DNA from 3 places in the Lactiplantibacillus sp. DA1 genome. Region 1 is predicted to be linked to each of the others. Evidence: predicted binding sites of a transcription regulator. Region 1 holds the regulator's gene; each other region holds the start of a gene.
The links. Region 1 encodes HrcA, which represses chaperone genes, less so after heat shock. Its sites were predicted from a motif close to TTAGCACTCNNNNNNNNNGAGTGCTAA; they were not measured.
Positions count from the first base shown of each region.

Region 2: a site for HrcA is predicted at 1,633-1,659, ahead of RXV91_RS09645 (ATP-dependent Clp protease ATP-binding subunit). Genes of this name have one in related genera too.
Region 3: a site for HrcA is predicted at 2,290-2,316, ahead of groES (co-chaperone GroES). Genes of this name have one in related genera too.

Region 1 covers NZ_JAWHTQ010000002.1:305,493-309,664, reverse strand. The annotation lists gene ribF (riboflavin biosynthesis protein RibF) at 1-357, shown strand, start outside; gene budA (acetolactate decarboxylase) at 361-1,071, shown strand; gene hrcA (heat-inducible transcriptional repressor HrcA) at 1,504-2,547, shown strand; gene grpE (nucleotide exchange factor GrpE) at 2,568-3,167, shown strand; gene dnaK (molecular chaperone DnaK) at 3,210-4,172, shown strand, end outside.
Region 2 covers NZ_JAWHTQ010000005.1:229,530-233,701, reverse strand. The annotation lists gene RXV91_RS09655 (lactate oxidase) at 1-527, shown strand, start outside; gene RXV91_RS09650 (hypothetical protein) at 1,121-1,369, shown strand; gene RXV91_RS09645 (ATP-dependent Clp protease ATP-binding subunit) at 1,751-3,865, shown strand.
Region 3 covers NZ_JAWHTQ010000001.1:438,888-443,059, reverse strand. The annotation lists gene RXV91_RS02080 (ABC-F family ATP-binding cassette domain-containing protein) at 1-523, opposite strand, end outside; gene RXV91_RS02075 (redox-sensing transcriptional repressor Rex) at 691-1,368, shown strand; gene RXV91_RS02070 (type II CAAX endopeptidase family protein) at 1,504-2,148, opposite strand; gene groES (co-chaperone GroES) at 2,341-2,625, shown strand; gene groL (chaperonin GroEL) at 2,681-4,172, shown strand, end outside.

The DNA.
Region 1 (4,172 bases):
GCCCACGGATCCAATACGCGGGTGCCCGGAATTGGTATTTATGCCACAATGGTGCAGATTGGCTCACAATGGGTCATGGGGATGGCATCAGTGGGGCGCAACGTCACGTTCGGCGATCATCGTCCAATTACGGTTGAAATTTATTTATTAGATTCCCACGGTGATCTTTACGGCCAACAGTTAACGGTTCGTTGGAGTCATCGAATGCGCGGTGAAATTAAATTTGCGGGTGCCGATGAGTTGGTCGCCCAATTAAAACGTGATGAACAGGCTACCCGAGATTACTATGCCATGCACCCATTTCAGGTGGTACCCCGGATACAAGTTGCTAAACAATCAGATAGTTTGGAGGCATAACGAATGGATACAACAACAATTTTTCAACACGGCACGTTAGGATTACTCGTGCCCGGTCTATTTGATGGAACCATCACGGCCCGGGAACTTTTAACACATGGTGATACTGGAATTGGGACGCTAGATGGTCTTAACGGTGAAGTGATCATTGTTGATGGTCACGCTTATCAGGCACGTGAAGACGGCCAGATTCGTGAAATCAAGCCTGATGAAACGTTACCGTTTGCATCGGTACACTTTGAAAAACCTGACATCAGCGCTAACTTGGCAACAATCAAGCAGGCTGATTTTGAACAGCAGGTTGTTCAAGATTATCGCTTAACGAATGTGTTTGCGGCCATTCGGGTCGATGGCACTTTTGCACATATTAAGACGCGAGTCGCCCCACGGCAAGAACCGCCTTATAAGACGTTGGTTGCAGCAACAGCGACGCAACCCGAGTTTACTGGGGAAGATGTCGCTGGAACGATTATTGGCTACTATGCGCCACACTTGTTCCAAGGGGCTACGGTCGGTGGCTTTCACTTACATTTTCTAAGCAAGGATCATCAGTTGGGTGGTCATTTGCTTGGATTCGAAGTGGAACAAGCTACGTTGAAGGTTCAACATTTTGCTGATTTTCACGTGCACTTACCGATCGACAATGAGGCTTATCTTCAGGAACAGTTTGATAATGAAGTTATCGATCATGCTATTAATAAAGCGGAACGATAAGTAGTAAGAGGTGTATGCGGTTGTTAATGGCCCCCATCTCGACAATATTGATAGAAAAATTATGCTCAGTTTCTGGAAAAAGAAACTGGGCATAATTAGTTTTGTCTCGGACTTTTTGGTGGGTAATCAATTACATCCTGGGTATTAAATCCATGTTGGCGATTACGATATGGATTGCCGCTGATGGCGAGGTGTTATTGCTAGGCATCGTGCTTGCAATGTCATTGATGTGGGTGTATATTAGCACTCGTAAGTAAGGAGTGCTAATTGTTGATTGGGGTCGTTAAAGACCCGTCATGGTGGTGCTTACCATACTGATAATTCAAGCATTCTTTTCCAGAAATACTTTGTCTTTCCTTGACTTTCATCGGGGTGGTTGTTATATTAGTAATTGTGTTAGCACTCCATTAAGTTAAGTGCTAAAAAGAGGTGATGATCACGTTAACTGAACGACAAAGCCTAATTTTAAAGGCCATTGTCCGTGACTATACCGAGGGCGGTAACCCAGTTGGGTCCAAATCGCTAGTTCAAGAGCTGCCAATCAAGGTCAGTTCGGCGACCATTCGTAATGAAATGGCCCGGCTAGAGGATTTGGGATTGATCGTCAAAACGCATTTGTCATCAGGTCGAATTCCATCAATTAAAGGGTACCGGTACTATGTCGATCATATTCTGAAGCCCGAAAAGGTTGACGGCAAAGACTTAAAAGTAATTCAACATTCGTTAGGTGGCGAGTTCCATAAGATTGACGAAATTGTTGCCCAGTCGGCTGATATTTTGTCCCAATTGACAAGCTATACGACCTTCACGTTGCGTCCAGAACTCAAAGACAGTCGTCTCAGTGGCTTTCGGCTCGTACCGTTGGGCAATCATCAAGTTATGGCGATTCTGGTTACAAATAATGGTGACGTTGAAAATCAAACGTTCACCATTCCTAGTGACATTACCGGTGATGAGCTGGAGCCAGTCGTTCGTTTCATTGACGATCAATTGGTTGGCCTGCCGTTACAAGACGTCCTCCGTCAATTAACGCATGAGATTCCGTTAAAACTTGCACAGTATTTGCAAGATCCAGACGGCTTCTTGGATATTTTTGGCAGTGTGTTGTCCAAGGCAGCTTCTGAGCGTTTCTATGTTGGTGGTAAGTTAAATTTGTTTAACTATACTGAACAACAGAGCCCGAAAGAATTACAGTCATTGTACTCGTTACTTGATCAAACCGATCGATTAGCTAATGTGATTGGTCCACCTGGTCAACAGATTCAGGTTCGTATCGGTAATGAGATTACCAACGATTTGTTGAAGAACTACAGTTTGATTACCGCTACTTACGATGTCGATCAACACGGGCAGGGTGTGATTGCCCTACTTGGACCGACCGCCATGCCGTATTCACGGATGATTGGGCTGATGGGTGCGTTCCAACGTGAACTCGCCCGTAAATTACTAGATTATTACCGGTACTTTGACGAGTGACGGACAGGGAGATGAAAACATTGGCAAAAAAATCAACGCATACGGCGCCGACTAATTCACAGGCGTCGACAGCTGATTCAAAGGCAACTTCAACTGCCAGTGAAGCAACTCAGGCGGCAACCAGCGCAGCGGGCCAACCCGAAGAAACAACGCAGGTGGATCCACAAGCGCAACAAATTGCTGACCTTAAGACGCAGTTAGATGAAAAGGACGATCAGCTGTTGCGAGCACAAGCCGAGATCGTCAATATGCAAAACCGCAATAAGAAAGCGCAAGCGGCGTTGCTGAAATATGATGGTCAAGCGTTGGCTAAGGATGTTTTACCCGTATTAGATAACTTAGAACGGGCCTTAGCAACGCAAGCGGATGATGAAGCGGCTCAGCAATTGAAGAAGGGTGTTGAAATGGTCTATGGCCATTTGCAAGACGCTTTGAAGAAGCATGGGGTCACTGAAGTCGCCGCTGCGGGTGAAAAGTTTGATCCAAATATTCACCAAGCTGTTCAGACCGTGCCAGTTGATGATGATCATCCGGCCGATACGGTGGTGCAAGTCTTACAACGGGGTTACCTATTGAAAGACCGGACACTCCGTCCAGCCATGGTCGTTGTGGCACAGTAATTAATCAATAAAAATACTAATTAAAAAGAGGTTTGTTAATTTATGGCAAGTAATAAAATTATCGGGATTGACCTCGGAACTACTAACTCTGCGGTAGCGGTTCTTGAAGGTAATGAACCTAAGATTATCACCACTCCTGAAGGTGGCCGGACGGTTCCTTCAGTTGTGGCATTCAAAGATGGCGAAACTCAAGTTGGTGAAGTTGCCAAGCGGCAAGCAATCACTAACCCTAATACCGTTGCTTCAATTAAGCGCCACATGGGTGAAGCGGGTTACAAGGTTAACATTGAAGGCAAAGACTACACGCCACAACAAATTTCAGCAATGATTTTACAATACATCAAAGGATTTGCTGAAGACTATCTTGGTGACAAGGTTGAAAAGGCCGTTGTAACTGTTCCTGCTTACTTTAATGATGCCCAACGGCAAGCAACTAAGGATGCTGGTAAGATTGCCGGTTTAAACATCGAACGGATTATTAACGAACCAACGGCGGCAGCTTTAGCCTATGGTTTGGATAAGACCGACAAAGACGAAAAAATCTTAGTTTATGACCTTGGTGGTGGGACGTTTGATGTCTCCATCTTGGAATTAGGCGATGGCGTCTTCGAAGTGTTATCAACAAACGGTGATACTCACCTTGGTGGTGACGACTTTGACCAAAAGATCATCGACTGGTTAGTGGCTAGTTTCAAGGCTGACAATGGCGTTGACTTATCACAAGACAAGATGGCCTTACAACGGTTAAAGGATGCTGCTGAAAAAGCGAAGAAGGATCTCTCTGGGGTTTCTGAAGCGCAAATCAGTTTACCGTTTATTTCTGCTGGTGCTAGTGGTCCTTTGCATTTGGAAACCACGTTAACGCGGGCTAAGTTCAATGAATTGACGGCGGACTTGGTTGAAAAGACCCGGATCCCAGTTGAAAATGCTTTGAAAGATGCCAACCTTTCTGCTAGCGACTTAGACGTTGTTATCTTAAACGGTGGGTCTACCCGGATTCCAGCT
Region 2 (4,172 bases), on a different contig from region 1:
CAATGGCTAACTTGACTAAGTTTAGCGAAGGGGATGGTAAGGGGAAAGGAATCATGGAAATTTATGCTGCTGCGGCTCAAAAAATCAGTCTGGCTGATGTTCGGCGTATTACAGAATATACAAATTTACCAGTTATCGTGAAGGGGATTCAGTCACCAGAAGATGCTTTATTAGCAATCGGAGCTGGCGCCCAAGGAATCTATGTTTCCAACCACGGTGGCCGTCAATTAAACGGTGGCCCTGCTTCCTTCGATGTTCTACATGCTATTGCGCAAGCCGTAAGCGGACGCGTACCAATCATTTTTGATAGCGGTGTTCGGCGTGGTTCCCACGTCTTTAAAGCATTGGCGAATGGTGCAGACTTAGTTGCACTAGCTCGGCCCGTTATTTATGGTTTAGCATTAGGTGGTGCGCAAGGTGTTGCTTCCGTCGTAAGTCACCTTAATGAAGAACTACTAGTCGATATGCAGTTAGCAGGAACTAAGACGATTGAAGATGTCAAGCATGCCAAATTACTCAGAAAATAAGAGCAACGTTAAATATAATGGATGAAGTAAAATTGACTTGTTCATTATAATAAGTCGTTGGCACCGGGACCAGTGGAGTAAATTCTGCCGTGACCGGTGTTTTTGTCGTCATGTTATGGCTGCTTTACTTAAGCATCAGTGAAAAAATAACGGATTATTTACAGATTGAATTTTATGAAGGGTTAGGTTTGGAATCAGAATGACTAGTGAACTGTCTTAAAACGTTAAAAAAGCATCTTAAAGTGCTGGAGCCTTGTTTTTTAGTCGTAAAACGGTTACTTAGATGTAACTAGCATATAGTATACTGTACACATGCGCATGTATGTGCATGCCAGTTGCTCTTAGAAGGCTGAGTGTTTCATGAACTTGTTGTGGCTTGCTTCTTTGTTAAACTTTAAAGTTTTCGTAGGCAAGGGATATTTAGAGAACGATTTTTGATTATTGGCCAACAGTGCTTAATATGGTTGAGCTGAATATGAATACTAGTTATTTGGTCTTCACCGAATGACTGACTCCTTGATGTGGACTACGCCGTCAACAATAATAATATCCAACACATAGATTAACTAAATGAACAGATCTAAATTCCTTGAATGGGAGACTTTAATTTGAGTATTGAGAATAATTATTGTAAATTACAACAAGCTCATGATAAAAAGTGCCGAGTGCTATTACGTTTTCATAAAACGAATGGACAGATAACTGAAATGATTGGTTATGTTACCGCGGTGGTACCAAAAGCAATTGCATTTCTGGCAATTACTGGTAATCGTCACCTTATTCAACTCGATCAAGTCATTGAAGTGAATTTGCAGTCGGGAGACCGGCGTTACGTAGTGTGATATTCGAGGGCTTATTGTCGGAATAAGAAATTGGTAATTGTTTAATCTGTCATTTGAGTTAAAGTAACAGCTATCTTTTCTGATAACAACACATCACAGCACTTAAAATGACAGCCACTTAAACCGAAATTGGTTTAGGAAACAACTGGTGGTTCAAATTATGTATCAAGGGCTATTAAATAGGGAACCTTGTGGAGAAATCAACTCATTTTATGGGATTGGTTTCTCTTTTGTTTTAGTTCAAGCGTAGTTAATTAGGTCGCTGAGCACTTCACTTAACGGTGTATAAAAATCGTGATACGATTTGTTTGTAATCTGGAAAGATTATTGTAGTTGTTAAGACATGATTTGTACTCGTGAATTTTATGGGGGTGTTGTAATATGGCAAATTTCTACGGAAATGATCCTTTTTTCAACAATGATATGGATGATGTTTTTAATCAATTGTTTCAGCGCATGGATAATTCGAATTCGGCGCATGCTCGGTATCTAGTTAATGGCCAATCGCTGACGCCTGATGAATTTGCTCAATATAGAGCAACTGGTAAATTACCGCAAAGCAATAAAACCATTGAAGTATCTAAAGATGGGCAACAAGCTGTCAAAAAGGGTGGTATTTTAGAAAAATTAGGTACCAATTTGACGGAGCAAGCTCGTGATGGTTTGTTAGATCCGGTGATTGGGCGTGAGAATGAAATTCAAGAAACGGCTGAAATTTTAAGTCGTAGAACGAAGAATAACCCGATTCTAGTTGGTGATGCAGGTGTAGGAAAGACTGCGGTTGTGGAAGGGTTAGCACAAGCAATTGTGGCCGGCAAAGTTCCAGAAACGATTCAAGATAAAGAAATCTATTCAATTGACTTGTCTTCTTTGGAAGCAGGTACTCAATACCGTGGCTCTTTTGAAGGAAATATTAAACAATTAATAAAAGAAGTTAGAGCAGCTGGCAATATCATTTTATTCTTTGATGAGATTCACCAGATCATTGGTGCGGGTGCTACCGGTGGTGAGGATGGTGGCAAAGGGCTGGCTGATATTATTAAACCGGCCTTATCGCGGGGAGAATTGACTGTGATTGGTGCGACGACTCAAGATGAATATCGTAATACGATCTTGAAGAATGCGGCTTTAGCACGGCGCTTCAATGACGTTGTTATTAATGAACCAACAGCTTCAGATACGTTACGTATCTTACAAGGAGTTAAAAAGTTGTATGAAAAACATCATCATGTTGTATTGCCAGATGATGTTTTAAAGGCAGCCGTAGACTATTCGATTCAATACATTCCACAGCGAACTTTACCGGATAAGGCTATTGATTTAATCGACATGACTGCGGCTCACTTAGCAGCTCGGAATTCACAAACTGATGTTGAGACATTGGATCAACGCGTTAAAAAATTAGAAGCAGCCAAAGAAAACGCTGTTAAAGAGGAGAACTTTACCAAGGCTGCTGATATTAAGAAATCTATTGAAGATACCAAACAAAAGATTAAAAAAACGGATCAAAAAGAGAAAGTTATTGCCACGATTGATGACGTAGCACAGTCAGTTGAGCGCTTAACTGGGATACCAGTTGCTGATATGGGTGCTAATGATATTGAACGCTTAAAAAGTCTTGATAAGCGTCTAAAAAGTAAGGTAATTGGTCAGGATGAAGCGGTCGAAATGGTGGCAAAGGCAATTCGACGTAATCGCGCGGGCTTTTCAGAGGGTGATCAACCGATTGGAAGTTTCCTATTTGTGGGTCCGACTGGTGTAGGAAAAACTGAGTTGGCTAAACAATTAGCACTAGATATGTTTGGCAATAAAAATGCGATTATTCGTCTAGATATGAGTGAGTATGCTGATCGTACTGCTGTATCGAAATTAATTGGGACCTCAGCCGGATATGTGGGCTACGAAGATAATGCTAACACGTTGACTGAACGTGTTCGGCGCAATCCGTATTCCATTGTGTTATTGGATGAAATTGAAAAAGCAGATCCACAAGTACTAACATTGCTGCTACAGGTGATGGATGACGGTCGTTTAACGGATGGGCAAGGCAACGTTATTAATTTCAAAAATACGATTATTATCGCTACTTCTAATGCTGGCTTTGGTAATGAAGCATTAAGTGGTGACAAGCAACGGGATCAGTCATTAATGGATAAGTTAGCACCATTTTTCCGCCCAGAATTTCTGAACCGTTTTAATGGAATCGTAGAATTTTCACATCTGACTAAGCAAGACTTAAGTCAAATTGTCGATTTGATGTTGGCAGATGTCCAAAAAACGTTAGCCAAAAAATCCATCAAACTAGAGGTAACTAAAACGGCCAAAGATTGGCTGATGGAACAAGGCTATGATGAAGCAATGGGAGCCCGGCCGTTACGGCGAGTAATTGAACAGCAAATTCGTGATAAGGTGACAGATTTCTACCTTGACCACTTAGATGTCAAAAACTTGAAGGCTGATTTAGTGGATGCTGAGATTGTGATATCGGCAGCTTAGCCTGGATAGTGTGCATAATTAATTTAAATAGTAGGGGGATTTATTGGTTCTAATAAATCTCCTTTTTATATTTATTATTAGATCTCATTCTATTAATTAAGTAATTTGTTCCGTAGCATTGGACAATGATTATTATAAAAACATTCTAGATTAGAGGCTTAGCTTAATATAAATAATTAAACTGATATATCTTTAAACGTTCGATTTTAGTCTTAAAACAATATTGAATAATTAATCTATTTATGTATTCTTTTCAATTAATTAATCCTGTTTTAAACTGTTAACATCGGTATGCATTCGCACATTA
Region 3 (4,172 bases), on a different contig from region 1:
GCTGCGTCTTTTGACCACCTGATAGTTCAGTGACCGATTTATCATAGACATCAGCGTCAAATTGAAATCCGTGTAAAACCCCCCGGATTTCAGCTTGGTACCCGTAACCGTTTTTCTGTTGAAATTCCGTTTGAATTTGGTCATAGGTTTTTAAAGTTTGTTGGTAGGCCTGTTCATTGTTCATAATAGCCGGATCACTGAGTTGATTTTCGAGTTGATGCATTCGATTTTCAATTGCATGTAGTTCGGCGAAGACACTACTCATCTCTTCCCAGATTGTATTATGACTGTCTAGGCCTTGATCTTGGGCCAAGTAACCAATTGTCAGTCCCTTGCGCATCGAAATCTGGCCTTCGTCAGGCACCGTTTCACCAGCAATCATTTTAAGTAAGGTTGATTTGCCGGCGCCATTGCGACCAACGAGGGCCACCCGGGCGTGCTCTTGAATGTCCATTTGTACGTTATCGAACAAGACATCGGCACCAAAACGCCGCATTACCTGCTGTACTTGTAGTAAAATCACGCTTTATTAAGCTCCTTTCACATTTGATTCGTGACATAATTGTAGCATATTGCAACGGTTTGCCCAATTATTTGGAATAATAAGTAATTATTATTTCACAAAGTTGTAGGTTATGCTAGAATAGTGTCAGCAAATTCACAAACTTTTATATAGGAGGACGCGTCCGAATGGCAGAAACAAAAATTCCACGGGCAACGGCAAAACGGTTACCAATTTATTACCGCTACTTGAATATCTTACTAGATGCAGATAAGAAGCGGGTATCATCAACCGAGTTGTCCGAGGCGGTTAAAGTAGATTCAGCAACGATTCGGCGAGACTTTTCGTATTTTGGGGCGCTCGGTAAACGAGGGTATGGATACGATGTTGAAACGTTGCTTGCATTTTTTAAAAAAATTTTGAACCAAGATACCTTAACGAACGTTGCCTTGATTGGGGTCGGGAATTTAGGTCACGCTTTATTAAACTTCAATTTTCACAAAAATAGTAATGTTCGAATTTCAGCGGCCTTTGATGTGAACGAGGCGATTGCCAATACGGTTCAAAGTGGGGTGCCAGTGTACCCAATGACTGAGTTGAAGAAGCAATTGATCGAACAACAGATTGAAATTGCAATTTTAACAGTTCCAACGACGGTTGTTCAGGAAATTACGGATGATTTGGTTGATGCTAACGTGAAGGGAATTATGAACTTCACGCCGTTACGAATTTCGGTTCCAGAAACAGTCCGGGTTCAAAACGTTGACTTGACTAATGAATTGCAAACGTTGATCTACTTTATTGAGCATTACGGTCAGCAATTGGGTGAATCTGGTCATGACGATCAGAATGAGGCTCAAGACTAAGGTATTGCCTTAGTTCTAGAAATTGATAGTGAAAGGTGCCCTGGGAATCAGTCCTAGGGCACCTTTTTGTGTCAATTTTTTATGTGAAACAAGTGTTTAGTGACGGCTACAGTTATTGAGACATACTAGGCTTGATTAATGCAACAATCCAAGCAATGTTGGTAATACGACCGATGCATTCATTAGGATGTGGGCAGTCATAGAAGTTTGAATGCGACCGGTATGCTGGTATAGCCAACAGAATAAGAGGCCGACAAACGCATACAGAATGAAGTGACCGTCCGCATGTGCGAAGCTAAATAACACACTCGCAATTAAGGCAGCTCCAATCTTACCAGTGACCGCGCTCAGATTACCGAAGATAACTTTGCGAAAGACGATTTCTTCCATGATTGGAGCGCCGATAATGATGGCTAGGAAAAAGGCTGGGTATTGCTGGCCAACTGTCAGGAGTGTGGTGGTATTGGTTGAAGCAGTTGACTGGCCTAACAAGGCAGTGATTTTTAGAATAATCAATTGGCCGACGATGACGAGCCCGAGTCCGATCAATCCCCAAAGAATGGTTTTGATCCAATTACTAGGATGCTTTTCAATCACATTTTTAGTTTTCATTCGGCTAGTTAACCAAATGAGCAGGACGGCACCGACCAAGTAATCAACGGTTTGAATAACGAATACTTGAGAACCAAGTTGATGAAAAGCGGTAACTAGAACGCTTGGTAGGGCATAAATAATAAAGTAAATAATGAGAATAAAGATTGATTGGCGGCGATTGACCATCAACTCACGTCCTTTTAAAAGTTTAATTTAAGTTGCATAGCGATAACTGTAAATTTCATTATAGTCGATTTGACATTCTTTGACTAATAATTGACAAATTACTTGCAATCTTGAATTAAAATGATATAGTTGACAATGTAATTAGCACTTGGAACTAAGGAGTGCTAAAAAAGAATAAATGGAGGGATTCACGTGTTAAAACCATTAGGAGATCGCGTTATCTTGCAACAACAAGAAGAAGAAGAACAAACAATTGGTGGGATTGTCATTGCCAATAACGCCAAGGAAAAGCCTCAAAGCGGGAAGGTTGTTGCCGTCAATGACGGTCGTGTTTTAGATAACGGGACAAAAGTTGACCCCAGCGTGAAGGTCGGCGATCAAGTATTATTCGATAAGTATGCCGGTACCGAAGTCAAGTATCAAGGTGCTAAGTACTTGGTATTGCACGAAAAAGATATCGTTGCAATCGAAGACTAATCCATTTAAATTGCGCAACTTAAAATAAATTAAATTCATGAGGTGAATAGAGATAATGGCTAAAGAATTAAAGTTCTCTGAAGATGCACGTTCAGCGATGCTAAAAGGTGTCGATCAATTAGCTGACACAGTTAAGTCAACGTTAGGTCCTAAGGGTCGCAACGTTGTTTTGGAACAATCATATGGTTCACCAACCATTACTAATGATGGTGTAACGATTGCTAAGGCGATCGAATTAGACGATCATTTTGAAAACATGGGTGCTAAGTTAGTTTCTGAAGTTGCTTCAAAGACTAATGATATCGCTGGTGACGGGACGACTACTGCAACGGTCTTAACGCAATCGATTGTTAATGAAGGTATGAAGAACGTTACGGCCGGTGCTAACCCTGTTGGTATTCGTCGTGGGATTGAAGAAGCTACTAAGACGGCGGTTGACTCATTACATGCTATGGCACACGAAGTTAAGACGCAAGAAGATATTGCACAAATCGCTTCTGTATCTTCAGCAAGTGAAGAAACTGGTAAGCTGATTGCCGAAGCCATGGAAAAAGTTGGTCATGATGGTGTGATCACGATTGAAGAATCACGTGGTGTTGATACGAGTTTAGACGTTGTTGAAGGGATGCAATTCGACCGCGGCTACTTATCACAATACATGGTTACTGATAATGATAAGATGGAAGCGGATCTCGACAATCCATATATCTTAATTACTGATAAGAAGATTTCAAACATTCAAGATATCTTACCACTATTACAATCTATCGTTGAACAAGGCAAGCCATTGTTGATCATTGCTGATGACATTTCTGGTGAAGCTTTACCAACCTTGGTCTTGAACAAGATGCGTGGGACGTTTAACGTTGTCGCCGTTAAGGCACCCGGTTTTGGTGATCGGCGTAAGGAACAATTACAAGATATCGCCATCTTAACTGGCGGGACGGTTATCACTGACGACCTTGGCCTTGAATTGAAGGACACGACCATCGATCAATTAGGTCAAGCCAACAAAGTTACGGTTACTAAGGATAACACCACCATTGTTGAAGGCGCTGGTGCCAAAGATGCTATCTCAGAACGGGTTGAATTTATCCGTAACCAAATCAGCGAAACAACTTCTGACTTTGACAAAGAAAAGTTACAAGAACGTTTAGCTAAATTAGCTGGTGGGGTTGCCGTTGTTCGTGTCGGTGCCGCTACTGAAACTGAATTGAAGGAACGTAAATACCGGATTGAAGATGCTTTGAACGCAACTCGGGCCGCCGTTGAAGAAGGCTTTGTTGCCGGTGGTGGTACTGCTTTGATTAACGTTATCAAAGATGTTGCCGCATTGAAGGAAACTGGTGACGTTCAAACTGGGATCAACATTGTTAAGCGTGCTTTGGAAGAACCAGTTCGCCAAATCGCTGAAAATGCTGGTTTGGAAGGCTCTGTTATCGTTGAAAAGATGAAGGAACAAAAGCCAGGTGTTGGTTTCAACGCCGCAACTGATGAATGGGTTGACATGATTGAAGCTGGTATCGTGGACCCAACTAAGGTAACGC